Regions from separate parts of the Rossellomorea yichunensis genome, predicted to be linked through region 2. Evidence: riboswitches for the same ligand, from Rfam matches in the RefSeq annotation. Region 2 holds a riboswitch; each other region holds the start of a gene.
The links. Region 2 has a riboswitch for cyclic di-GMP ahead of RSX31_RS21310 (EAL domain-containing protein). Riboswitches for the same ligand answer to the same signal wherever they lie in the genome.

Region 1 (8,308 bases), on a different contig from region 2:
GGAACATGTGTCGCGCTTATCGATGGAATGATTGTTCTTTCTGCTGCGATCGTGTTTGACATCGAACGTGGTTTATATGCACTCATCGGCCTCTATGTGACAAGTAAAACGATTGATTTAGTCCAGGTCGGCATCAGCCGTTCAAAAATGGCACTGATCATTACAAACAGACAGGAAGAAGTTCGTGAAGGAATCCTGAATAAAATTGATCGTGGTGTGACAAAACTATCTGCATACGGTGGTTATACGGACGATGAGCGCCCGATCCTTATGTGTGTGGTCGATCAAACAGAATTCACAAAACTGAAACAACTGGTCAAAACCATTGACCCCTCTGCTTTCGTCGTCACAATGGACGCTTCAGAGGTGTTAGGTGAAGGTTTCAAACGGGTTTAACCTTGGTATAATTAAGTAATAGAGGGACGGACCTCGATACATCCCGTACCTCTTAAAATGTTTTCCTAGGGGGATAAAAAATGAAGAAAAAGCTACTTGGTATTGTATTTGGCGCTTCATTGGTACTTGCAGCCTGCGGTGGTGGCGGCGGTGAAGAAAGTACAGAAACAAGCTCCGGCGGAGTAGACCCTGAAAAAATCGTAAACAATAAATGCACCAGCTGTCATGGTGGAAACCTTGAAGGCGGAATGGGGCCAGCACTTAATAAAATCGGTGCTGAATTAAACAAAGATCAAATCTTGGAAGTCATTCAAAATGGTAAAGGTCAAATGCCTGCAGGACTCATAAAAGGTGAAGAAGCAGAAGCCGTGGCAGAATGGTTGGCGAATAAAAAGTAAGTAAGGAAGAAGAGTCCGGAACTGAGGATTCTTCTTTTTTGATTTATCTTCAAGCTTTCTCCTTTCCCTTCTTTAAAAATATGTTACAAAAGGAAATCTAATAAATATATTAAGAAATCAGCAATTGAACCGCAAATAATTATAACCTAGTAACTTACTGAGATTAGCACCCCCCTAAGGTTTACCCTCCTCTTATTATCAAACTTTTTTACTTGCTTATAGTACCAGGTAATAGATAAAAATACCTATGTTTATAACGGAAAATAGGTATAACTGACAATAAAAAAGGTAAAATATACACATTATTTCAATCTTTGAAACGTAAATGTAATAATTTTTTTCCTTAACAACATACAAAGTGATGTTATAATAATTTTCGGGAGAGCAATTCGAGGTTTTTCGCCATTTCATGTCTAATTATGGTAAAGACGTCGTTGTGTTCAAACCATGTACATATGTCGATAACAGCCAAGAGGGTAACTACATAATACAAATTAGGTGATTTTAAAATGATAGAAATGAAAGACGTGTATAAGCAGTACAGCAACGGTGTCATGGCTGCCAATGGCTTTAACGTCCACATTAAGCAAGGTGAGTTTGTGTATGTTGTGGGTCCAAGTGGCGCCGGGAAATCTACATTCATCAAGATGATGTACCGTGAAGAGAAGCCTTCTAAAGGCGATATCATCGTAAATGGTATTAATCTTGCAAAATTAAAAAATAGTAGAGTTCCATACTTAAGAAGAAACGTTGGAGTCGTGTTTCAGGATTTTAAGTTGTTACCAACTCTTACAATCTATGAAAACATTGCCTTTGCACTTGAAGTAATAGAAGAACATCCAAAGCAAATAAAGAAGAGAGTCATGGAAGTACTGGATCTGGTAGGGTTGAAGCATAAAGCAAGAATGCTTCCGAATGAATTGTCAGGCGGAGAGCAGCAGCGTGTATCGATCGCACGATCCATCGTGAATACGCCGAAACTTGTGATTGCCGACGAGCCTACGGGTAACCTCGATCCGGAAACATCCTGGGATATCATGAACATCTTAGAAGATATCAGCAATCGTGGAACAACGGTGATCATGGCTACTCATAATCGTGAAATCGTAAATACCATCAAGCATCGGGTAATTGCCATCGAGAATGGCCGAATTGTTCGTGACGAACAGCGAGGTGATTACGGTTATGAAAGCTAGGACGTATGGTCGACATCTAAGAGAAAGCTTCAAAAGTATCGGACGTAATGGCTGGATGACATTCGCATCCGTGAGTGCCGTTACTGTAACCCTGCTACTTGTTGGTGTGTTTATGGTACTTATGCTAAACATGAACAAGGTTGCAACCGATATTGAGAAAGACGTTGAAGTACGCGTACTACTTGAGATCGGTACTGAAAAAGCTCAAGTAGAAGAAATAGATAAGAAGATCAACCAAATTAGTGGAGTGGAATCCGTAGAATATTCTTCTAAAGAAGAAGAACTTCAGAATCTGGTAAAGGATTTAGGAGACGATTTCAGGTTATTTGAACAGGATAATCCATTATACGATGTATTTATCGTAAAAGCGGAAGATCCCCGTGATACTGGGAAAATCGCTGCTGAAGTCAGCAAGTATGAAGGTGTGAACGAAGCACTTTATGGTGAAGCGAAGATTGAAAGATTATTTAATGTACTGGAAATGAGTCGTAACGTTGGATTAGTGTTAATCATCGGTCTATTGTTTACCGCCATGTTCCTCATCTCAAATACAATTAAAATCACCATTGTCGCCAGAAGAAGGGAAATCGAGATAATGAAACTCGTGGGTGCAACCAACTGGTTTGTACGCTGGCCATTCATTCTAGAAGGATTATGGCTTGGAATTTTAGGTTCTATTATCCCGATCGCTCTTGTCACAACAGGTTACTACTATGCTTATGAATTTATTAAACCAAAACTACAAAACCATTTTATTCAGATATTAGATTTTACCCCCTTTATCTATCAAGTAAACGGATTGATTCTATTAATGGGTTGCTTGATCGGGGCTTGGGGAAGCTTTATGTCTGTTCGTAAATTCTTAAAAGTGTAAAATTTGATAGGTTGATAGAAGCTGAAAGGAGCATGCCGCTTGAACAAGAAGTATTTCGTATCATTATCAATTGCAGCAGCATTAACAATCGGGAGTCTACCAACGTTAGGAACAACTGCTAACGCTCATTCCCATTCTGTGGAGGAATTACAAAAGCAGCAAGAAGACATTTCTTCCAAAAAAGAGGAGATCAATGGCAAGATTGATGAAAAAAAATCTCAAATCAATCAAAATATCAATAAACAACAAGAAATCCAATCACAAATTGCTGAAATCAGTACAAAATTAAAAGATACTGAAACAAAGATTACCGAGAAAACAAAAGAGATTGACGAAACAACTGCAGAAATCAATAAACTTAAAGAAGAAATTGAAGTTCTAAAGCAAAAGATAGAAGAGCGTAACGAATTATTAAAAGAACGTGCCCGTGCGATCCAGGAAAAAGGCGGCTCTGCAAATTATCTTGATGTACTACTTGGCGCGGACAGTTTCGGTGACTTCATCAACCGTGTAACAGCAGTTAATACAATCGTAAGTGCAGATAAGAAGATCATGGACGAACAAAAACGTGATCAGGCTGAATTAGAAAAGAAACAAGAAGAAGTAGAAGGCAAGCTTGCAGATTTAGAATCTACTAAAGCAAGTTTAGAGTCTCTGAAAAAAGATCTTGATAGCCAAAAAGCTAAAAAAGCGGATTTATTCAAGCAATTAGAAGCACAGCAGGCTTCTCTTGAAGTGGAGAAAAAAGACCTTCAACAAGAATCTGATGAGCTTTCTAAAATGGAACACCAGCTTGAAGGTGAAATCCAGGCTGAACAAGCACGTTTAGCAGAACTTGCACGCCAGCGTGAAATCGAACGCAAGCGTCAAGCGGAAGCTGAAGCGGCAAAACGTGCAGCAGCACAACAACAAGCAACAACGAGCAGCAATAGCGGCGGTGGTTCTTCATCGACGCCTACTGATACAGCTCCAAGTGCACCAGTGAGTGCCGGTGCTTGGACAGCCCCAGCTTCTGGAACGATTACAACGAACTTTGGCTGGGATGTATTAAACGGTAAGAAACGTTTCCACTATGGTACGGATATCGCGGCAAGAGGCAGTGTTCCGATCTCAGCAGCAGCTGATGGATATGTCATCAAAAGCCACTATAGCTCAAGCTATGGAAATGTAGTATACATCACTCACTCAATCAATGGTCAAACGTTCACAACGGTTTATGCCCACATGTCTTCTTCATCAGTGAGTCAGGGACAAGCAGTGAACAAAGGTGACAGAATCGGTTACATGGGTAACACAGGATACTCTTTCGGACAGCATTTACACTTTGAATTACATGCAGGTTCTTGGAATGCATCTAAATCAAATGCTGTAAACCCGCGTCAATATATCAACTTTTAATTAGAAAACCCCGCCATGTGCGGGGTTTCTTTTATTGGAAATCTATTATTTAATCTTCATTACATTAAGATGTAAGGAAATGGAATGGAATATTATTCTCCTGCCTGTTTTCTTATCTTTTTCCTTCTAGTATAATGACAACTATATTACCTAAATATTAAAACAAATGATTTGTATAGTCCTTCGAAAAGGCAAACTAATTGAAAGATTAGGACGCAAAACCACGGGTCTTCTATTTTTTATAAGAAAATAATGATCGCCGGGTTACCGAAAACAATGGATTACAATGAATACTAATTAGGACGTTTTATTAGTATCATTTTACCTGCCATTTTGGTGGGGTTTTTTAATCTATATGTCCAGTATAGTAGGATTTGAATCTGTAGTAAGGATGATGATGTTGGAATTGACTGAATTAAAAAGGGAATTAAGAAGTTTTTGCAGAAGGAACCGTACCGCATTAAAGTATACGCATGTTGGGGAACTTTCAGCGGAAGAAATAAGTGAAATGCTTATCCGGAATCTGGGTGCTGAAGAAGTTAAGAGAATTCTAGCTGATATTGATATAATCAATAGCCGCAGGGGAGATACAGTTAAATATTTTATGCTTATTTTAGAGGGACTGAAAGCAGCATAAGAATACATAAAAACCGAATGCCGGTCTTAAATGGCATTCGGTTTTATTTATCTTTTAAAAGGATTGGGTTCTCTCCCATAGGTTATAGGCAAATATCGGTGCAAAAAGAAAAAAAGTATGGTTTAATAACCATATGCTTTTTAAAACGTAATCATTACGATTAACATAAGGAGTGAATCATATTGGCTAAGAAATCAAAGGTAGTAAAAGAGAAGAAGCGTCAGGAACTTGTTCAGAAATATGCAGATTTGCGCAGGGAGTTAAAGGAGAAGGGTGATTATGAAGAGTTAAGAAAGCTGCCGAGGGATTCCTCACCGACACGATTAAACAGTCGCTGTGAAGTGACAGGGAGACCGAGGGGGTATCTCCGTAAATTTAAAATGTCCCGTATCGCTTTTAGGGAGTTTGCTCATAAAGGGCAAATACCAGGTGTCAAAAAATCAAGCTGGTAATCCACGAAACTATAAGGAGGAATAAGAATGAAGAAAGAACTTCATCCAGAGTATCAACAGGTGGTATTTATGGACACGAATAGCGGTTTTTCCTTTTTAACAGGATCTACTAAAACTTCCAATGAAACGATTGAGTGGGAAGACGGGAACACATATCCCTTATTGAAAGTGGAGGTAAGTTCAGACACGCATCCATTTTATACAGGACGACAGAAGTTCTCAGATCGTGGAGGCCGTGCAGAACGCTTCTTGAGAAAATACAACATGAATTAGTGCATGTGTGGCTGTCAGAAAGAATATGTTATGGTATAGACCCATGCCGAGGTGACTATGATGAACGAACACTTAATGGAAATTGTCGCAAGGGATATTGTTGAAGGCTTGCCAAAGGAAAAAAGGGCCATCTATCAATATGTGGTCGGTCTTGAAGATGAATTGGCGAGACGGTCGGAGACTTCAGAGGAATTCATGGCATTACTTGTTAAGCATGCTCCTCATCAACAGGCAGCCTCTTATTTTAACATGAGCTTTGGAGAGTTGATGAAACGGATGAGGGATATTGAGCAAGAGATTAATACGAAATTAGATCAGAAGCTGAAGCATGCTACATGGATTGATTATACAGACACCATACGGTCGATGAAAGGATCAGGAGCAATAAATACAAGCTACTTCTTCTTCTCCATGGATCATGCTTATACTAAATAAAAAGAAGCCGTATTGAGTTTAAATCGTAATTATTCCGTTGTATGGGAATTTCTTAGTGAGAATACCGGATATAAATGAATAAGTGATTTTCGTTAAAGAAAATCAACAGAGAAAAAACCCTACTAAACTCAAATGAAGGAACAAAGGACTCTCCCATCAAGGAGAGTCCTTTTATTGTTCATATTTTTGACACCCATTACTCCACGCTATCTGTAATAATTTTTATATAGGTTACACTATGAGTTAAATAACTTGCTTGTACATTTAAAATTTAAGATACTAATACATAATAGGGTATTATCGCTGAACGGAGGAACCCCGATGACCGGAGATTTATATGAACATCACAAAGCTTCAAAGCTCCTCGATCCAAAACGTCAAGAGCTCGTGCCAGTGGACAAAGTACTCGAACTTCTCAAACTTAATAAAGACGATATCGTCGCCGATTTAGGCTGTGGCAATGGCTACCTGACTCTTCCAATTGCCAAAATGGTTGAAACAAAGGTTCAGGCGGTAGATCTGCAACAGGAAATGCTGGAGTATTTGAAACACCGTGCCACTGAAGAGAGTGTAGATAATATTATTTATGAGAAATCTTCCCTTGAATACCTCAGCTTCAACAAAGGTACTTTGGATAAAATCGTATCCGCATTCGTCTTACACGAAGTTCCCGACTTGATCAAAGTATTTCAGGATTTACACGATATGCTGAAGGAAGATGGAATATGGCTGATCCTGGATTGGGAAAAGGTAGAATCAGAAATGGGACCGCCATTAGATCATCGGATTTCTTCCAGTGATCTCGATCGACAGCTCCAATCATCCGGATTCCATACAATTATAGGTCACTTGCATCCATCGGTTTATTACATTGTTGTCAGAAAAAATATTAGATAAGCCAGAAAGTATCTGAAGGGAGGGGAATGCCTATGACTGAACAATGGTACACTATAGGCTCCTTCACATTTCCGGCTTCATGGGCAGCTATTATCATTTCGTTCATACTCACTTTCCTGGTCCTCTACTTCTGGAATAGAAAGGCGAGCGACTGGTATTCGAATAGTATTTTTACTTTTTTACTCGTCTGGAAGCTGAGTTTGATTGTAGTTGATTTTCAAACGGTTATGGAGCATCCCATTACGATCCTCTATTTTCACGGTGGAGTCATTGGGTACTGGTTAGGACTGATAGCAGCCCTTGCCTACATATTTGTTAAAAAAGTAGATCATCCGGCTACTGTCATCATTTCATGGATGGTCACGGTTCTTGTCTTTGAAGCTGTCCTTCATATGCTTCATCACCACTATCTTCTAGCTGGTATTCAAGTGCTATTCAATCTATTGATCCTTGTCTTTTTTATTAAAAAAACCAGTGATCCAGGCGCCGATATCTGGGCAGGACAATTATTGGTTATGTTTACTTTAGTCCAGTTATTTCTAAGTGCCTTCATTGGCGGATTTGAATTGACCGTCACTGCCTGGACGTATCTGATCATGATGACTTATCTCATCTTTCTTTTAAACGTAAGGAGGAAACACAATGAATAAACGAAATTTTGCTTTGGCGATCGTTGCGCTTCTGATTGGCATTTTCTTAGCGAACTTCTTTCAGGATCAGCAGGAAAAGAAAGCTAGGGAAGAGGCCGCTCAATTAGCCAATGAATCCATGGATCTGTCTAATGCAGCGCAGGGGCTTGCAAAAGGGGACCGCGCTCCGGATTTTGAATTAACCACCTTAGATGATAAAGCCGTAAAGCTTTCAGATTATCAAGGTAAGAAAGTGATCCTGAACTTCTGGGCTACCTGGTGTCCGCCATGTAAAGCCGAAATGCCCCATATGCAGAGCTACTACGAAGAGAATGCAGAGAAAGAAAACGTTGAAATCCTCGCCGTCAACCTGACTTCCATGGACGATGGGGAAAAGGCTGTCCAGGAATTCATCGACGGCTACGAACTTACCTTCCCCATCCCAATGGATGAAAAGGGTGAAGTCGGAGACGAATACCGGGCGTTCACCATCCCGACCACCTACATGATCGACACCAAAGGCATCATTCAACACAAAATCGTCGGCCCCATGAACGAAGACATGATGGGTAAAATGGTCGAAGGAATGGAATAATGGAGAGGGACGGACCTCTGAATATCGATGTTTGACGTTATACGCTATGAGGTATTAAATGAATGTGATAAAAAAAGGAGGAGATGTGAACATGTTTCATTACACTAAAGAAGTCTCGATGACTGTGA
Region 2 (8,308 bases):
GGCATGCTCTCATCAATCAAATGATATTCAGGTATTAAATCTGACAGTGGTACAATGGATGCTTTTTTCTCATAAAGAGGAAGAAACTCTTCAAGCATGGTTGCGACCTTGATTCCTGTGACCCCGACATGACCTATGGCAATGGTGGAAGTGTCACTGTCTAATTCTTTAGAAAGAAGCTTGGCTTGCTTTCCGATATGCTGGATGGTATAGACATCATCAAAGAATAATTCATTTTCAAGATAGGGAACACCCAATTCTTTCGCAAGCTTGGGAATGACGCTCTTTCCTGTTGTTTTACTATCCAAATAAAACAATCCCTTTTCCTTGCATACCTCTAGAACGACCCTCATGACCCGTTCATCGGCTGTTGCTTTTGAACCCATATGGTGATTGACGCCTACTGCATAGGGAACCTCTTCGATCGCCTTTTCTACTCTTTTCCGGATTTCGTCATTTGAAAGCGAAGTGGTGATTGCCCCTGGCCCAAGCCAACTTGCTTTCCCGGACATCGGTTCCATGGGTAGATGGACGATGACCTCATGGCCCAGCCCATGTGCCTTCTCCGCATCTTGTCTTGTAGTTGGCAGAAAGGGCATAACTGCAATCGTCAAGGTGACGGGTAATTTCAGGATTTCCTCTGTTCCCTTCATCTCGTTTCCTAAATCATCAATGACGATTGCGAGTTCATTATGATGGGCTGGAAGGGGCAGGATGTTTCGGGCTGAAATGGAATCATGAAAAGAGAAAGTCATTAGTAAACAGATGAACACGATTCTCATCTCTGATCACTCCTTTTCTTTATCATGTCCATTTTGAGGAGGATATACGAAAGAGGTTTGTCCCTGAAGAGAACGTATATAAATAAAGGCAGGAAGCTGATTCTATCTTCCTGCCTTTTTAGTTTATGAGGTCCGTCCCTCATCCCAGGCTTTCGTTGGGCGGTCACTGGGGTAGCCGTGGGTTTGACGGTAGTTTTTTCTTTGGGTGGTGAAGTCCCACCAGTTTTTCTTGGATGCCGGGTTGTTTGCGTGGTGGACGACGCACCTGAGGGAGTCTTCCACGCATGGGTCCATCCAGACGCCGTACTTCTTTTCCAAGTCTATAATGAGGTCTTCCCCTTTTTCATCCTTTATGTCTTCGTAAGAATGAAAACCAAGGTCTTCAACTACATTATGCGCCATATTCGGTCCAATTGACGGAATTCGTTGAAAAATGGACATGCCGACTAAGTACCGGGCTCTAGCCATAGAGATGTTTAGTCTTTCACTTAATACATCGGGATACAGTTCGAAGATGTCTCCCAGTCTGATCTTCTCTTTACGAAGTGCCGACCTTTCCTCGTCGGTTAGTGGCAATTTAGGACTCTTTCTACTCACTCTCTATCTCCCCCTTATCCCTTAAAGGATTGTTGTCGAACCAAATGAAAGTCTTCCGTCACTGGACGGTAGGTTTTCTTCTTGACCAGCTTATGTTTATTCTTAATTGGAGTGTTGTTTATCAGTACGCCTACCTTTGTTTGCTGGATTTCCTTCACACCTTGCACAATCAACTGCATGGCGATGATGGCAATCATAAAGGCTGCTAACGGAGCGATAACAATCCAGTACTTTCCGGTCATAAGGGAATCTTTAGTGGAACTGATCAGACCTGACCATTCAAATGTCCCCGATTTTGGAGGATCGGGTACCAGTCCTCCTGTAATGATCGTTCCGCCCAAGAACAGATGAAATAACCCCAGATGCACAAGGATGAGAAGCGTTTGAATAAATTGCTGCCCCCATATAATGAATAGTCGTGGTGCCAGATGTGGGAAAAGGTGCGTCCACAGCAAATGACGATTACTTCCCCCTAAGAGCTTCGCCGACAGAACAAAATCCTGTTTACCTAGTAACTTCAGTTCATTCCCTATTAAAACCGTCGTTAACGGCAGCACAAGAATCGTCAAGACGACAGCTTCAAAAACAAGTCTTTCAAAGATGGAGTGATCCCATCCTAAAACGGGCAATCCCCAAAGAACAGGTCTTAATAGAAGATATGCAATAAGACTTAAAGGTAAGAAATGAATGGAATCCACCATCCGATCAATCCAATTCTTCCTATTTTCTTTCAGATGAAAATGATAGGCTATTCCAAGATAGAATCCACCTATCACCCTTAGAGATGCGACAACCAGTGCAAAGAGGAGGGTATACTTTGCCCCGACAATCAGTTGGTCGAGGATGCTATACCCGAAGAAATCGGAGCCTAAGATCATCTCTCCAAAAGGCTTATGTGGAGGGGCACTGATGATACGTCCTTCATCGTTTTTCATAAACTGAATTTGTTTAATCGGATCTTCTTTCATCATTGGATAAAGGAAACTGAGAGCAATCAAGAGAAAGATGACACTAAACCCGATAGCAAACTTCCCATTATTCATATGCTGCCACCAAAGCCGTCTAATAGTAGAAAGCCAGCCCCAGATCTTCCATTCATTCCACTTCGTTTTATCCCTTTTATATTTGGTATGATCGACGCTTCCCTCCCGATTAATCCATAGATACACGCCTTGATACACAACGAAAAAAGGTGTGTAAATCATAATCAGGGAGATGGCTATGACCATAGGTCTGAAGTCTTGTACGATGTAATACGTTATTCCCCTCATATTGAAAATCGTCTCGATGATGAATAAACTAGATAGCATCCCCCATATGATCAGCTTTCCATGATAAAACAAGCTGGGAGAAATATTTTTCAATATGTGAGCAAAAAGGATCCTGCCTTTCGACATTCCTTTGCTTTGGGCAAACTCTACATGTGGCTTTAGCATTTCTTCTTCCGTAATAAAAAGGAGAATACGAAAGAAAGAGATCATGGGTATAATGGATAGTGTGATGATAGGAGCAAGAAAGATCTTTTCTTCCCCATACTCCGTGAAATTCATCAGTTCCACGCCAAAATATTTAATAACATAGACAATGAGCAGCTGGAGCATAAACGCAAACATTAAGTCAGGCACCGTCTCAAAGAGGTTTAATACTTTCTTTAGTGAAGACGTAACCCATCGGGGCATAAACACTGTGAAGATGGTAAGGATAAACGCTATTCCCAGGCCTAAGCCCAATGCTCCACCGATAATCTGTAAAGAATACAGATAAGGTCCCCAAAGCATGTCCAGAAAATCGACGGTTATCCCTTTATAGGAATAGCTCCAATTTTCACCGTCCAAAAATACAAACACGAACTTAAAAAACTCTTCCAAGAACCCGACAAAATTGTACAGGCCCCTCTCTTTAAATACTTCAGGAGCAATACTCACAGCTAAAATACCAATCAATCCGAGAATATAATAAAACATAAATTTCAGCGGAAATGTGAGAAGCCTCATACCTTGATCCCCTTTTTTCTCTTTTTCCTCAGTTTAATGGAAATGTTAAATATTTTCAATTTTATTTTAATTCGGACAATACCATAGCAGATGTCCACGAAAAAAGGTGACTCATACACTCCAGAGTCACCATTCTCATTTACGCTAATAGTCGACTCGGCCTTCCCAAGTAAAAGCCTTGTCCTATTGTAATCCCAATGTCCTTTGCCACTTGCATATCCTGTTTGGTTTCAATGCCTTCTAACACAATTAACGTATCCTTACCGTAGAATTGATTGAAAAAGGAAAGGAATCGTTGTTTCTTCTCATCTTGTGCCAGATTCAAAGCAAAATAGCGATCCAGTTTAATGACTTCCGGTTCATATTCAATGGATTTCTTGATAGAGGATGTCCCTTGACCAAAGTCATCAATCGCATACCAAACTCCGAATTCCTTAAGTTCTTTAAGTGACTCTTTTAATAATGGATTCTGCCAGAGTTCCTCCGCACTCGACTCATTAATCTCCAGCACAAGACGCCCCAATATATCAGGATGCTTCTTCATCAAGTCATAAAAATAGGTATGAAAGCTCGGGTGAAGAATCGTCGTGATATAAATATTAAGAAATAACTTACAGTTCTTCAGTCCATTCTCCGAAAAGCTTTCAAGAGCTTTTGAAATGGATAAGGTATCAAGCTTATATAAGATATTCGCTTTCATGGCAGACTGAAAAACACTTTCGGGATTTTCGTTATACTTGTTTCGTAACAGGCCCTCATATGCATAGAGGGTTTGATGCTCGCCCATTTCATATAAGGGCTGAAAATCATGATAAATATAATCGTTTTGAAAAATAGTAAAGATATTCATAGGACCCCTATACTCTCTATAGTTTATAAAAAAAACCACACAAAAACGTATTCCTACGTTCGTATGTGGCCGGTTGCGCTACTAGCTCCCCTAAATGTAAGCGCCCATCTATCATTTAGGTTCAAAGCTCCCATTAGAATTGTCAGTATATGATTTTCATCTCACAAGAAAAATATACCACAAACATAGTACTTATGGGTTATTTTTTAATTGATTATTAGAAAATTCTCAAAAATAATCATCTTGATACATAAGGATTGTCCTTTACCCAGAACCTCCACGGATAATCCCTGGCTTCTCCCGTGTTATCGATCCCGATTCGTTTTCCTTTCATAATCTCTTCAGGCCGGTATCCCTTTGAGATGATGAGAGGGGGTTCCAGGAAGTTGCCCCCGTAATCTTCCATGGTTATACCTAACGCTTTTGTCAGCTTTCCCGGCCCATTTGTCCAATTTTTTTTCACATGACCCGATCGTCTTCTTTCCATTAGCTCCAAGCCCTCAAGGGGTTCGACCGCTCTAATGAGAATCGCTTCGGGTTTTTCTTTTTCCCCGCTCACTACATTGACCAGACAGTGAGTATGCATAACATATGTATAGATCCTGCCAGCCTCATGAAACATGACTTCCGTCCGCTTCGTCCGTCTATTTCCATAGCTGTGAGCCGCTCGATCCGCTGGCCCTAGATACGCTTCCGTTTCCACAATATAACCTGAAGCTTTTCCCTCCTCCGTCTCTTTTACTAACACACATCCCAACAAAGACTTTGCAAGTTCCAAAGTGGGCTGTTGGAAAAACGAAAGAGGCATAGGGATATAATTCATGACTGTCACTTCCTTCAACCAAATAGTTCGTACATATATATGGTATACCCTATTAATTTAATCGTTAAATAACAGAAAATAGGTAACGTCTAAAGATTTTGTCTTATTTCAACAGTCCAGCCCTTAGCAACTCTAAAGGTATCGCTTCCATTTCCCGTCCATTCCTGCCCGTTGTGGTTTCCGCTTTACAGAGAGAGTTCCATATGGCTTCTTCTACGCTATCGACTGTCATTTCAAATAGTGTAGAGATAATCTGTCCGTCTTCTTTAATGAACGAGTACGGAATCGTGTTATCATTGGAAGGCTGATGTGGAATGCGGTGTGCAGTAGAAAATGCAAGAACAACATCACCACTCCCATGGGCTGCATACGAGCCCGTTCTAGAAAGGCCGAATGTAGCACGTTTTGCCAGTCGTTTAAGCTGCCTTTCATTTAGAGGTGCATCCGTCGCCAGGATGATCATGATTGACCCATCCGGTGTATGTTGATCCTCCCCGGAGTTAAGATTGGGAAGCCTTAGATCTTTCCTCTGACCGAAATTAGTTAATACGAGGGCTCCCACCGTATACTTCTCATCTCCAAAGGGATACTCCCTGGAACTCGTCCCAATACCACCTTTATACCCTAAACAAAGCATTCCCGTTCCCGCTCCGACGCACCCTTCATCGACAGGTCCCGATTGTGCATGAACAATGGCTTCCCGGGCATCTTCAGGCTTTACATGAAGACCGCGGATATCATTCAGAAACCCATCATTGCATTCTCCCACAACGACATTTACTGTCCCCGTTGTGTCTCCGATTTCAGGTGTTTCGTCCAGCATATATTGAACCGTCCCTTTTAACACATCCCCAACGGAAAGAGTATTCGTCAAGAGAATGGGACTTTCAAGTACACCAAGCTCCTCCATTTGAATCGTCCCGACTGTTTTTCCAAAGCCATTGATCACATGGCGGCCCGCGCATACTTTCTCACGGAACAGATTGCCCCCATGAGGTAAAATCGCCGTTACACCCGTTCGTATCACGGTATTGTCATGCTCATAGTGAAGGGTTTTATGTCCGACCTTCACTCCCTCAATATCGGTAATGCTGTTATATTTCCCACATGTATAGGAGCCGATACTTCCTCCCAATTCCCGTAATCGTTTCCGTTCCATTAATGAAAACCCCCTTCCCTTCTTTCTTATTAGTAACTATTCGGGTCAGGAGCTCAAAACCCCTTTTGAAACACAGAAGCAAACCCTATTTTTAACAGGATAATAATGACGGCAGGAGTACATATTAAAGACTGTTAATGCCTGATATAAAAGGTAATCAACAATATTGGAGGATCATACATGAAAAAACGCTTTCTTTCGATAACAGTCTGCGCCGTCATCCCGTTTATGCTGATGACTGCCTGTAACAATAACGATGCAAACGATAACCTGATGGATACACAAAACGTGAATTACGATCCTGTCACTTATGATAACGGTGGTAGAGATGAGATGGATGGAATGCAAGGTAACCAAACTCCCCTTCACCGTTTCATGGCTCCGATAGACCCAAATGGGGACTTACGTGAATTTACCCACCTAGACCCAGGGGAAAATGCGCCAGGTAATGAAGAAGCCCGTCAGCCGAATCAGCCTGCACAAGAACCGAATGCGGCACAACCGGAACCACCTGCAGATGGTCAGCCCAAACAGGATTCACAGGCATCCGATGCTAGTGGATTTGTGAAGCAGGTAGTTGATTTAACCAACCAGGAACGTAAGAAGAATGGACTTGGTGCCTTGAAGATGGATGGAGAGTTAGCGAATGTGGCAGAGATGAAATCAGAGGACATGAAGGAAAATGACTATTTCTCTCATACGTCTCCAACGTACGGATCTCCTTTTGAAATGATGGAGAACTTTGGGGTGGATTACTCCACGGCAGCGGAGAACATTGCCGTTGGACAAAAAACACCTGAATCTGTCGTCAACGCTTGGATGAACAGTCCAGGACACCGAAAAAATATTTTAAACAAACAAGTCACTCATATTGGCGTGGGAACAGCGAAGGATCCAAGCCAGGGAATCTATTGGACGCAGATGTTCATCGCAAAATAAAGGTTCAGACCGGTCACCTCTATGACCGGTTTTTCTATTACATAGCCTGCACCGAACTCGGCCTCTGGTCTGATTCAAAAATAATCCTATGGCTCATTGTGATGAACCGGCAGCTGCATTAAAATAAAACTATAAAATGGAAAAACAAGTCAAAGTGAGGGATATTAATGAAAAATGCTTTTGCCGTGATCATTGCACTGCTTGCACTTGGAACCCTATACGTCATCCTGAATGACAATACATCGTTATTTGCTAAAGAAAGTAAGTCAGGGGAACGCATCGGGGTAACGGACAGAATCGATCACATCGATCTTAAAATGGAAGGCAGCGACACAGAAGTCATCCCTGTGGATCAGAATGAAGTAAAGGTCGACATTGAAGGAAAAGGAGCGCTGACTTTAGCTAAAAAAGGCGACACCATTGAAGTGGCAGTAAAGCATAAATGGTATGAATGGATAGGATTCAACCGCAAATCAAACGTAACCGTGTACATTCCAAAAGAATATGATCGAAGCATGGAAATCAAGATTGGCTCAGGTAACCTGCAGTTTGCAGGAGAATCCGAAACGAATCGAATGAAGCTGGATGAGTTAACTGTAGAAATGGGTTCCGGAAACATGACTCTTGAAAACCTTGAGACGAATATATTTGAACATGACGGTTCTTCCGGAGACTTGGTCGTGAATGCTCTCTCAACAAAAGAAGGTAATGTAGACATCAGCTCCGGGGATGTGGAATTGTCGAATTACGAAGGTCCTTTGGAAAGTGACTTATCATCTGGTGAATTAACTGTCTCCATGGAAACACTAAAAGGAGACCTGAATTTTGATGTAAGCTCTGGAGGTGTCAACCTGGACCTGCCGGAAGACGCGAGCTTTAAGCTGAACGGAAAAGCAAGCAGCGGAGACATCTCCTGCAACCTGCCATTAAAGAATCAGAAGATAGAAGATGGCGATATTTCAGGTGTGGCCGGGTCTGGTAAATACAACATCAATGTTTCCGTATCCAGTGGGAATGTGGATATTTATTAAGGAAAAGAGTGTCAGGCCTGGCCTGACACTCTTTCTCTTATTTATGGTGAAAGGGGCATTTGCCCTCGATCGGTTCCACGTCGTCTCCAATGAAGTATTGCTTCCATTCACGGTGTTCAGGATCCCCATAATG
Region 3 (8,308 bases), on a different contig from region 2:
TTAAACTGTCTTCCGTAAAAATCAACGTCAACACAACTGAATATGAAGACCGTTTCTTCATCACTGCGGAAAACGACGAAGGCAAACTTCTGCCTCCAAAAGAATGGAAGAGTCAGTTGTTTCTTTGGCATGAAGAGAGTTACTACGGGACACTCCTTGAGGATTCCGCAAACGGAATTACAGTGACTCAGTGGCAGCTTCTCACCTTGCTTGCCGGTGAGCATTTCAGCAGCATGATCCAATGGGACTGGGACGAAACCGGGCAAGCGTGTATTGCGATTGCCCCTGTGATCTACGAAGCTGTGGAAGCCGGTCGCTGGCTGCCCCGCTTCGAGGAATGGCAGGAAAAAGGGTTGCAGTTTCATATCCCCGTTGAAGTCTGGTCGAATTTCAATGATGAGTTCTGGGAGGAAGAGCTTCCTGATGGAGGTCCGTCCCTCAAAAATCTCACCGAAAATTGGTTTCAGGGTGCGTTGAATGAGGCGATGGCTTCGGGTGGATCGAGTGCGATGCAGAGGATTCAGAAGCTGAAGGAAAGTACGCTTACGTCTGAAGAGCTGGATGCGTATTTTGATGAGAAGCGTTGGAGTGAGTGGATTGCCGGTGAGGATGAAGAATTACCGTTTTCGATCGGTCTGAGGATTTCTGAACCGCTTGATGAGGATGAGTCATGGGAGCTTGAGACGATCTTAAGAGACCGCAAGAAAACGAATCGCGTCATTTCACTGGCTGAAGACACAGTCCCTCCTTCCTGGAAAAAGCATCTGCCTGATGTATCCGAAGAACAGGAACGGTGGATGAAGATGATGCCGATCCTCCGTGACGTGGATGGTTCCCTCCGTACAGCTCTTGGTGAGCACGATGCCTGGGATTTCCTATCCGTATTAAGTGAGAAGCTCATCGACTTGGACATTGAAATCCTCCTGCCATCCTGGTGGGAAGCGATGAAAGATGCTCAGGTCCTGGTAAAAGCCAAACTGAAAAACACGGATACAAGCTATCGTCCTTCATTCGTAGGATTGAATGCCATGCTTGATTTCGACTGGCGATTATCCATGAACGGCGTCAATCTGTCAGAGGATGACTTTAATCAGCTCGTCGATAATCAACGCCGCCTGGTGAAGATCCGCGGTCAATGGATGAAGCTTGATCCCGCTATGATTAGAAGGATTCAGCAAATGATGACGAAAGCGAAGCAGGAAGGGATTTCGATCCAGGATATGCTGGAACAGGAGCTTGTTCCCCGCGATTCCGGTGAATCGGAACTTGAGCCAGATGATGACGAGCATGATCCTTATAAATATGCCAAGATCCAGCTGGAACTCAATCGATCGATGAAAAAAATGATCCATCAGCTGACAAATGTGTCATCGATCCCTTTAACGGAAACACCTGACGCGTTTATCGGTGAGCTCCGTCCTTACCAGCAGCTGGGGATGAGCTGGATGCTCTTTTTACGAAAATTCAGCTTTGGCGCGTGTCTGGCTGATGACATGGGTCTTGGGAAAACGGTACAGCTGATTACCTACCTGCAACATGTAAAAGAAGCCGAGAAACCGGAAACACCTTCCCTGATCGTTGCCCCTACCTCCGTTCTCGGAAACTGGCAGCGGGAGTTGGAGAAATTTGCTCCGGACTTGAAGGTCCACCTTCATTATGGACCGACCCGGACGAAAGGCGAACAATTTGCCAAGGAGATCAAAGGCATAGATGTGGTCCTCACCTCTTACGGCTTGTCCCACATCGACTTTGAAGAATTATCTGAAGTCGTCTGGACATCGATTTCCCTTGATGAAGCACAAAATATCAAGAATGCCAATACGAAACAATCCCGGGCGATCCGTAAACTCAGTGGGAAGCATCATATTGCGTTGACCGGGACCCCGATGGAGAATCGGTTGTCCGAACTGTGGTCGATCTTTGATTTCCTTAATCACGGGTACCTTGGTGGATTCACGCAGTATCAGAAAAACTATATTGCTCCGATTGAAAAGGATGAATCTGAAGAAAAAGTCAAAGAGCTTCAGGCAAAAATCAAGCCGTTCTTATTGCGTCGGACGAAGAAAGATCCTGAAGTGGAATTGAATCTTCCTGAAAAACTGGAGCAGAAAGAATATTGTCACCTAACCACTGAGCAGGCGGCATTATATGAGCAGCTGGTGAAAGACACTCTCGCTAAAATTGAAACATTGAGCGGATTTGAGCGCAAAGGATTAATCCTGCAAATGCTCAACCAGCTGAAGCAGCTATGTAACCACCCTGCTCTCTACTTAAAGGAACCGGATCCTAAATCGATCCTGTCCCGTTCTGAAAAAATGCAGAAGCTTAAGGATATCGTGGAAACCGCCCTGGAATCCGGTGAAGCTTGCCTGATCTTCACTCAATATATTTCAATGGGCGAAATGATCCAGGAAGTGATGAAAGAAGAATTCAACGTCGATGTCCCATTCCTGAACGGAAGCATGGCCAAAGGAAAACGCGATGAACTCGTGGAGAAATTCCAGAATGGTAATTTCCCAGTATTTCTCTTGTCACTAAAAGCCGGCGGAACCGGATTGAACCTGACCGCAGCCAACCACGTCGTCCACTATGATCGCTGGTGGAACCCGGCAGTAGAAAACCAGGCAACGGACCGTGCTTATCGGATCGGACAACAGCGATTCGTTCATGTTCATAAACTGGTCTCTTCAGGTACCCTTGAGGAAAAAATCGACGCCATGCTGACGAAAAAGCAGGCATTGAACGATGAGATCATCCGAAGTGATCAATGGGTTACGGAATTGTCAGATAAGGATTTGGAGTCGTTGTTGGTGTTGGAGTAGTTGTATGTGACCTCTTTCCTTTTTGGGAAAGAGGTTTTTTTGTAGGTGTAGGATGAATTGAGCTGAGCTTGCATAAAAAAGGGGGCTTATAGAGTTATTTTAAAAGGGTTTGACAAAATAGGGTTAGGTTTGAATCGTTTTTACAAATATAATTGTATAAATGATTACCGTTTAATAAGCAGTTTCCTTCTGTTGTGCCACTTTCCACAAAACTCGTGCCAAAATGTGAACAACCGGAATCATCTTCCTCCTCCAGAAAAACTAATTAATCAAAAAAAACGCCGGCTCCCCAAAAGGGAAACCGACTCTATAAGAAGACAATAAGGGGAACAACTGCTTACTTTACTCACTGCTACACATGTATATTTCTAATGAGGTATGTTTGGGGCATGTTGCGGTGACCATTGGATTTTGAGACAGCTGCTTATAAGGTTGGTTGGATTGTTCGTATGGAAAGAATTCTGGGTGAGGTTGTTTTACTTATGACGAGGATTTCAAAACAGAATTGGGGTATTCGTACCCTTGCTCAAGGGCTGTCACCCGTTGAGATAAATAGAAATTTTCGACTTTTGCTCTTGCTACTTTTTTAATGAGGTCTTCTGTTAACTTCTCCATTCTGTCAATTCTTTGTTCAAGATCTTGCAGTGTGGCCACAACTCCATCTCCCTTTCGAAAAATATTAAAACGGTAATTCGATAGGCTCTTTCTTGCTTGGCTCAGGGGTTTCTGCGGTTTCCCGCCTGCTGTCCATAAATCGGACATTTTCAGCGACAACTTCGGTTACATACGTACGTTTTCCTTGATCATTGTCAAAATAACGGGTTTGGATTCGACCGGTGACGCCAATGACAGATCCTTTCCGGCAGTATTTCTCCGTGTTGTCTGCTGCCCTGTTCCATATGGTGCAGAGCACGAAGTCTGTATCAACTTGACCTTGTTGATTCTTATAGTGCCTGTTCACGGCAATCGTTGCGTTTAGTACTGATTTCCCTTCCAATGTTTTTCTTGTTTCAGGATCCTTGGTCAGCCTTCCAACGAGGGTCACTTGGTTGATCAATGAATTCTTTCCTCCTTTCTCTTAAGGTGTTTTCATCTTACAATCTTCTGTCGCATCTTGTAAAATCGTGGATTTCCGAAATTCGAGGCAAAAATGGCTTGAATTTCGGAAATTCGCCTAGGGAGAATTCCCGGTTTTCGATCAAAATCAGGGTCAAAATCACAAAATTGCATCTTTCGTCCTTTTTTTCATCGAGGAATTTGTTAGGGAAACAATTCCTACTATGATATAATTTTATAAAACCTTTAAATGGGAGATGTTCGTTCATGAAAACCTTTAAAGTTATTTCACTGCAAGTAGTGGAGAACGATGAACTGCGTGACTTTGAGATTGTGGACGGTCTGATTATTAATAAAGAAGATGGGCAAAGTACTTGGCTTGTCGAAACGTACTTGTCGAATGAATATATCGAGTTCTTTCAAGAGGCTCAGCAACGTAAGGAAGACTTGGAAATCCAGGTCGTGATTTCCCACAAGGCCAATGACCCGGCTGCTTTCATGACTACAATCCGTTGTATTAAAGAGATGGATGAGCATATCAGTATTATGTTTGAGGGGAAATTGAAAAAACAGAGGAATGAATATGCAGAATTACTCCTTGATGACTTGGTGCAAAAAGGGTATTCGGGCGAAGAACTAATCCGGGAGTTCCGTGAGAAAATGGTATCGAAGCCTAGGATTCCGGCAACGGCAAAACCGAGCGTTTAATTATGCGAAATTATGTAATATCCGTATGATTCATTATGATATAATTGTATTTAATATTGTGACTTCTTATATGAAGTTCTTAGGTAGGTGTTCCCTGTGATTGGAGAAAGAGTAAAGAAATACAGACAAGAAAAACGCATGTCCATGACAGAGCTTGCTGATAAAGCCGGTGTCGCAAAGTCTTACTTGAGTTCAATAGAGCGTAACCTTCAACAAAACCCTTCCATTCAATTTCTCGAAAAAGTTTCAGCTGCCTTAGGGATTCCGATGGATGCTCTTTTACACGATCAACCAGATGATCAAAATATCGATCATGAGTGGCTTAAGATTGCAGAAGAAGCCATGGATTCTGGAATTACCAAGGAGCAGTTCAGGGAATTCATTGAATTTAATAAGTGGAAATTAGGCAATAAATAAAGTCTTGCGAATCGATTCGCAAGACTTTATTTATATTAAATCACTTTGTACTCTGCTTTCACTTCCTGGGACTGATTTTGAAGAAATTCTCTGATTTCTGATTTAGAAATTCCGGCGTCTAAGGCTTGTTTAATTAGTTCCATCCATTCAAGATCAAGTTCACGATTTGTCAATATAAATACCCTCCCAAAATACATATATGTATTCCAGGCAATCCAGCCATCATAGTTCTCAAATAACCACACCTTCTTCATCTATTTTCTGTTCATTATATTCAAGATGATTATGAAGATATGCCTACTTTCCCACCTTAGATCTGTGACTTTGCGTCCTTATTTTTCAATAAGTTTGCCTTTATCTGACTTCCCTTCGAACTAATTCGATTATACTAATAAACCACCCGAGTTTTTGTTGTTTTTTGTCTATTCTGATTATTTTATTTACACTTTTTTCCTACACATTCAACTATAATCTGACATTTACAAAAATATAATTATGTTGGGATTAATAAATCGTGTAAGAGCATGTTGAGGTTTGTCGAAAAACTACGAATTCATGCTATTTTTATATGCTTCTAACTTCCTTCTAAGAGGAAGGACTTTCTTATTAATATTTTGGTAATTACTAGAATCATAGAATGGCTGATCGGTTATGTCAAATTTACAGGTGGGACAAACCCATTCACCTGTTTCAGTGCTGCTATAGGATGGTCTTGTACATCGTCTGCATATTTTTTTGTACATAAGGTCACCTCTTCATTCAGGTTATGTTTCTCTTTTATTTGATAAACGTTTATTTACATATATTATTGTCAATCCCACTGTAGTTAATATAAGACCTACTGTTAATAGCAGGTAAAGGTTGGTTGCTGTGTTAGGTAGCTTTGGGCCTTGTGATGCTACAGGTAATTGGGTATCATTTGTTCCTGGGTTCACCGGGGTCGGCTTAACATTACTTTCTGGTTGCTTTACCGGATCATCTGAATCCTCGGGAGTAGTGGATGTATTAGCAGCTGCTACAATGATCATTTCAAAATATGCTGATGTTTGCTGAAACTCATTCCCTAATTCATATGGCATTTCAACCTGGAAAAATAGACTGTCAGTTACACCTTTTTTTAATGGCTTTGGTTTAAACCCAGTGAAATTTTTTAGTTTATCATCAAAGATTAATATGGATTTATCACCTTCATACACCTTCAAATCCAATTCGTTAAATAATTTCCTGTCAGATTGTTTATTGTCAACGCGAATCGAGTAGTTAAAATCTTTCTCCCCGCCATTTTTAACCCTCAATTCCCTCTCTGCCCAATCACCCGGCTTCATATTTGAAATATTAAATAAGAACTTTTCGTTAGGTATTAATATGATGTCTACTTCATTTGCATACGTTTTATGATTCATTATTCCAGAGATAAAAAATAGGATTAATAATATTACGGCAATTCTCTTTTGATTCATTCATTTCATCTCCTAGAATCAGCGATTTGTTCTTTTTAAAGAACACCTTAACTAATTATAAGATTTTACTTATGAAAAGAAAATCTTCAAAAATATTGAAATACCCGTCAAACAACGTGGATATCGATACTTTCCTCTTTATCCCTTTAAAATTCACTTTATTTCGTACTTTATAAAATAACAATTGTTCTATATAATGAATTAAATGAATTGTGAAGGAGTTATCGACATGGTAGGTGATAAGATTAAAGATCTTCGTGAACAAAAAGGGTTAACCATAAACGAGCTTTCTCATCATTCAAATGTTTCTAAATCATATATAAGTTCTATTGAAAGAGGAATTCAAAAGAATCCCTCCATTAAGATTCTTAAAAAAATCGCTCTTACTTTAGATACTTCTCTAGAGAATATTCTTTCGTCTGATAAGAATAAAGTTTTTTTAGATGAGGAGTGGGTTGAACCACTTGAGAAGGCCATTCACCAGGGCTTAACAAAAGAGGAATTTCACGATTTTCTTTCTTTTTTTCAGTATAAAAGGAGGAAGTATCATGAGTAGGAAGGTTTTTCTGATTTTAGGGATTTTCATTTTATCAAGTGGACTATCGTTTATCCTATATTCATTCCTTCAGATGAAAAGTAACGAAGAAGCCGAAAATGAAGCTCTCGTAAAAGCAAAAGCAAGTATTATGGAAAATTCTTCAGTACATAAGAGTTCAGAACCAATTAGTTCCTCTCATACCTCAATCGATTACCATTTTGAGAAAGGGGATGTCATTGGGGTTTTACAGATTCCAAGACTGGAAAGAGATGTAGCAATTATTGAAGGAACAGATGGGGAGGAACTTAAGAAAGGGGTAGGACATTATTCATCAACGTCACTACCGGAACAAAAGGATCAAATTTTTTTGGCCGGGCACAGGGATACGGTATTTAGAAACATTGGTGAACTCCAGCATGGAGATATCCTTTCCATCGTTATGCCAACCGGAACTTACTCCTATGAAATTTTTAAAACTTATATTGTAGATGAAAATGACACGTCGGTTATTCGGGCAACACGTCCTGAGGAAATTCTGACTCTTTCTACTTGCTACCCTTTTACTATTCTTGGTCCCTCAACCGAACGATATATTATTGAGGCTAAAAGAATTGAGTAAAATGTTAACCTTTGGTGTGGAGATTATGTTTCATTTTTGTCTTCTAATATCTCAATAATGGAACCGGTTAGAAATTTCATCTTACATCATCTCTATTTTTGGGGTGATGTGATTCAAAAAATAAAACAGAGACAACACTTAGCTGCCTCTGCCTTTTGAAGTGATTACTCGTCCTTCTTATCCTGATCCTGCATATCCATATCATCTTCTACAGCGTCTTCTTCAGGTGTGTTATTATCCTTCGCTGCATCTTTGTCGCCTTGCTCGTTTTGGTCCTCTGTTTCAGGGAGATTTTCTTCACCCATGTCCCCGTTATCTTCGTTCATGCCATCATCTTCCGGCACTTCTTCTTCTGTTGGTGCCTCGTCTTCCGGAGGTGGCTCCTGATTTGCGTTACATCCTACAAGAAGCATGGCAGCAAGTGCTGATCCACCAAGAATTGAAAGTAATTTTTTGCTCATGATGTATTACTCCTTTCTAACGTGTATGTTAGTTAATGTAAGACCGTTACTCTGGTCTTTCGTTAGCATTCCCTGAAAATAAATTTACTTGCATTTTGAGTAAAATTTTTTGGGTTAATTTGAATTTAAGCATGCGAAGGGTTGAATCAAAAAACTGGGCATGAAGTGAACGAATCACAACAAGCCCAGTTTGCACATTTTTTATTGTTTATCTCCTAAAGCGAACA

Region 1: linked by a shared signal. The riboswitch ahead of RSX31_RS15735 (hypothetical protein) and the one ahead of RSX31_RS21310 (EAL domain-containing protein) in region 2 are both predicted to bind cyclic di-GMP.
Region 3: linked by a shared signal. The riboswitch ahead of RSX31_RS17435 (anti-repressor SinI family protein) and the one ahead of RSX31_RS21310 (EAL domain-containing protein) in region 2 are both predicted to bind cyclic di-GMP.

What each region holds. Positions count from the first base shown of each region.
Region 1 is NZ_JAVYAD010000005.1:366,390-374,697, reverse strand. Features, by position in the region: gene RSX31_RS15760 (YitT family protein) at 1-396, shown strand, start outside; gene cccB (cytochrome c551) at 477-794, shown strand; gene ftsE (cell division ATP-binding protein FtsE) at 1,304-1,990, shown strand; gene ftsX (permease-like cell division protein FtsX) at 1,980-2,864, shown strand; gene RSX31_RS15740 (murein hydrolase activator EnvC family protein) at 2,904-4,262, shown strand; cyclic di-GMP riboswitch class I at 4,443-4,534, shown strand; gene RSX31_RS15735 (hypothetical protein) at 4,618-4,899, shown strand; gene rpsN (30S ribosomal protein S14) at 5,082-5,351, shown strand; gene RSX31_RS15725 (type B 50S ribosomal protein L31) at 5,379-5,624, shown strand; gene RSX31_RS15720 (hypothetical protein) at 5,685-6,059, shown strand; gene RSX31_RS15715 (class I SAM-dependent methyltransferase) at 6,381-6,956, shown strand; gene RSX31_RS15710 (hypothetical protein) at 6,989-7,606, shown strand; gene RSX31_RS15705 (peroxiredoxin family protein) at 7,599-8,180, shown strand; gene RSX31_RS15700 (DUF302 domain-containing protein) at 8,272-8,308, shown strand, end outside.
Region 2 is NZ_JAVYAD010000010.1:16,955-25,262, reverse strand. Features, by position in the region: gene RSX31_RS21325 (divergent polysaccharide deacetylase family protein) at 1-782, opposite strand, end outside; gene RSX31_RS21320 (helix-hairpin-helix domain-containing protein) at 906-1,379, opposite strand; gene RSX31_RS21315 (ABC transporter permease subunit) at 1,394-3,373, opposite strand; gene RSX31_RS21310 (EAL domain-containing protein) at 3,513-4,223, opposite strand; cyclic di-GMP riboswitch class II at 4,282-4,362, opposite strand; gene RSX31_RS21305 (DNA-3-methyladenine glycosylase) at 4,462-5,046, opposite strand; gene RSX31_RS21300 (DmpA family aminopeptidase) at 5,150-6,205, opposite strand; gene RSX31_RS21295 (CAP domain-containing protein) at 6,386-7,144, shown strand; gene liaG (LiaG family protein) at 7,312-8,175, shown strand; gene RSX31_RS21285 (YqcI/YcgG family protein) at 8,213-8,308, opposite strand, start outside.
Region 3 is NZ_JAVYAD010000006.1:225,906-234,213, reverse strand. Features, by position in the region: gene RSX31_RS17460 (DEAD/DEAH box helicase) at 1-2,822, shown strand, start outside; gene RSX31_RS17465 (SWIM zinc finger family protein) at 1-4, shown strand, start outside; gene RSX31_RS17455 (hypothetical protein) at 3,303-3,476, opposite strand; gene RSX31_RS17450 (single-stranded DNA-binding protein) at 3,502-3,879, opposite strand; gene RSX31_RS17445 (YwpF-like family protein) at 4,146-4,586, shown strand; gene RSX31_RS17440 (helix-turn-helix domain-containing protein) at 4,683-5,003, shown strand; gene RSX31_RS17435 (anti-repressor SinI family protein) at 5,039-5,176, opposite strand; cyclic di-GMP riboswitch class I at 5,210-5,366, opposite strand; gene RSX31_RS17430 (LPXTG cell wall anchor domain-containing protein) at 5,768-6,463, opposite strand; gene RSX31_RS17425 (helix-turn-helix domain-containing protein) at 6,693-7,019, shown strand; gene RSX31_RS17420 (class D sortase) at 7,012-7,620, shown strand; gene RSX31_RS17415 (hypothetical protein) at 7,785-8,081, opposite strand; gene fabZ (3-hydroxyacyl-ACP dehydratase FabZ) at 8,283-8,308, opposite strand, start outside.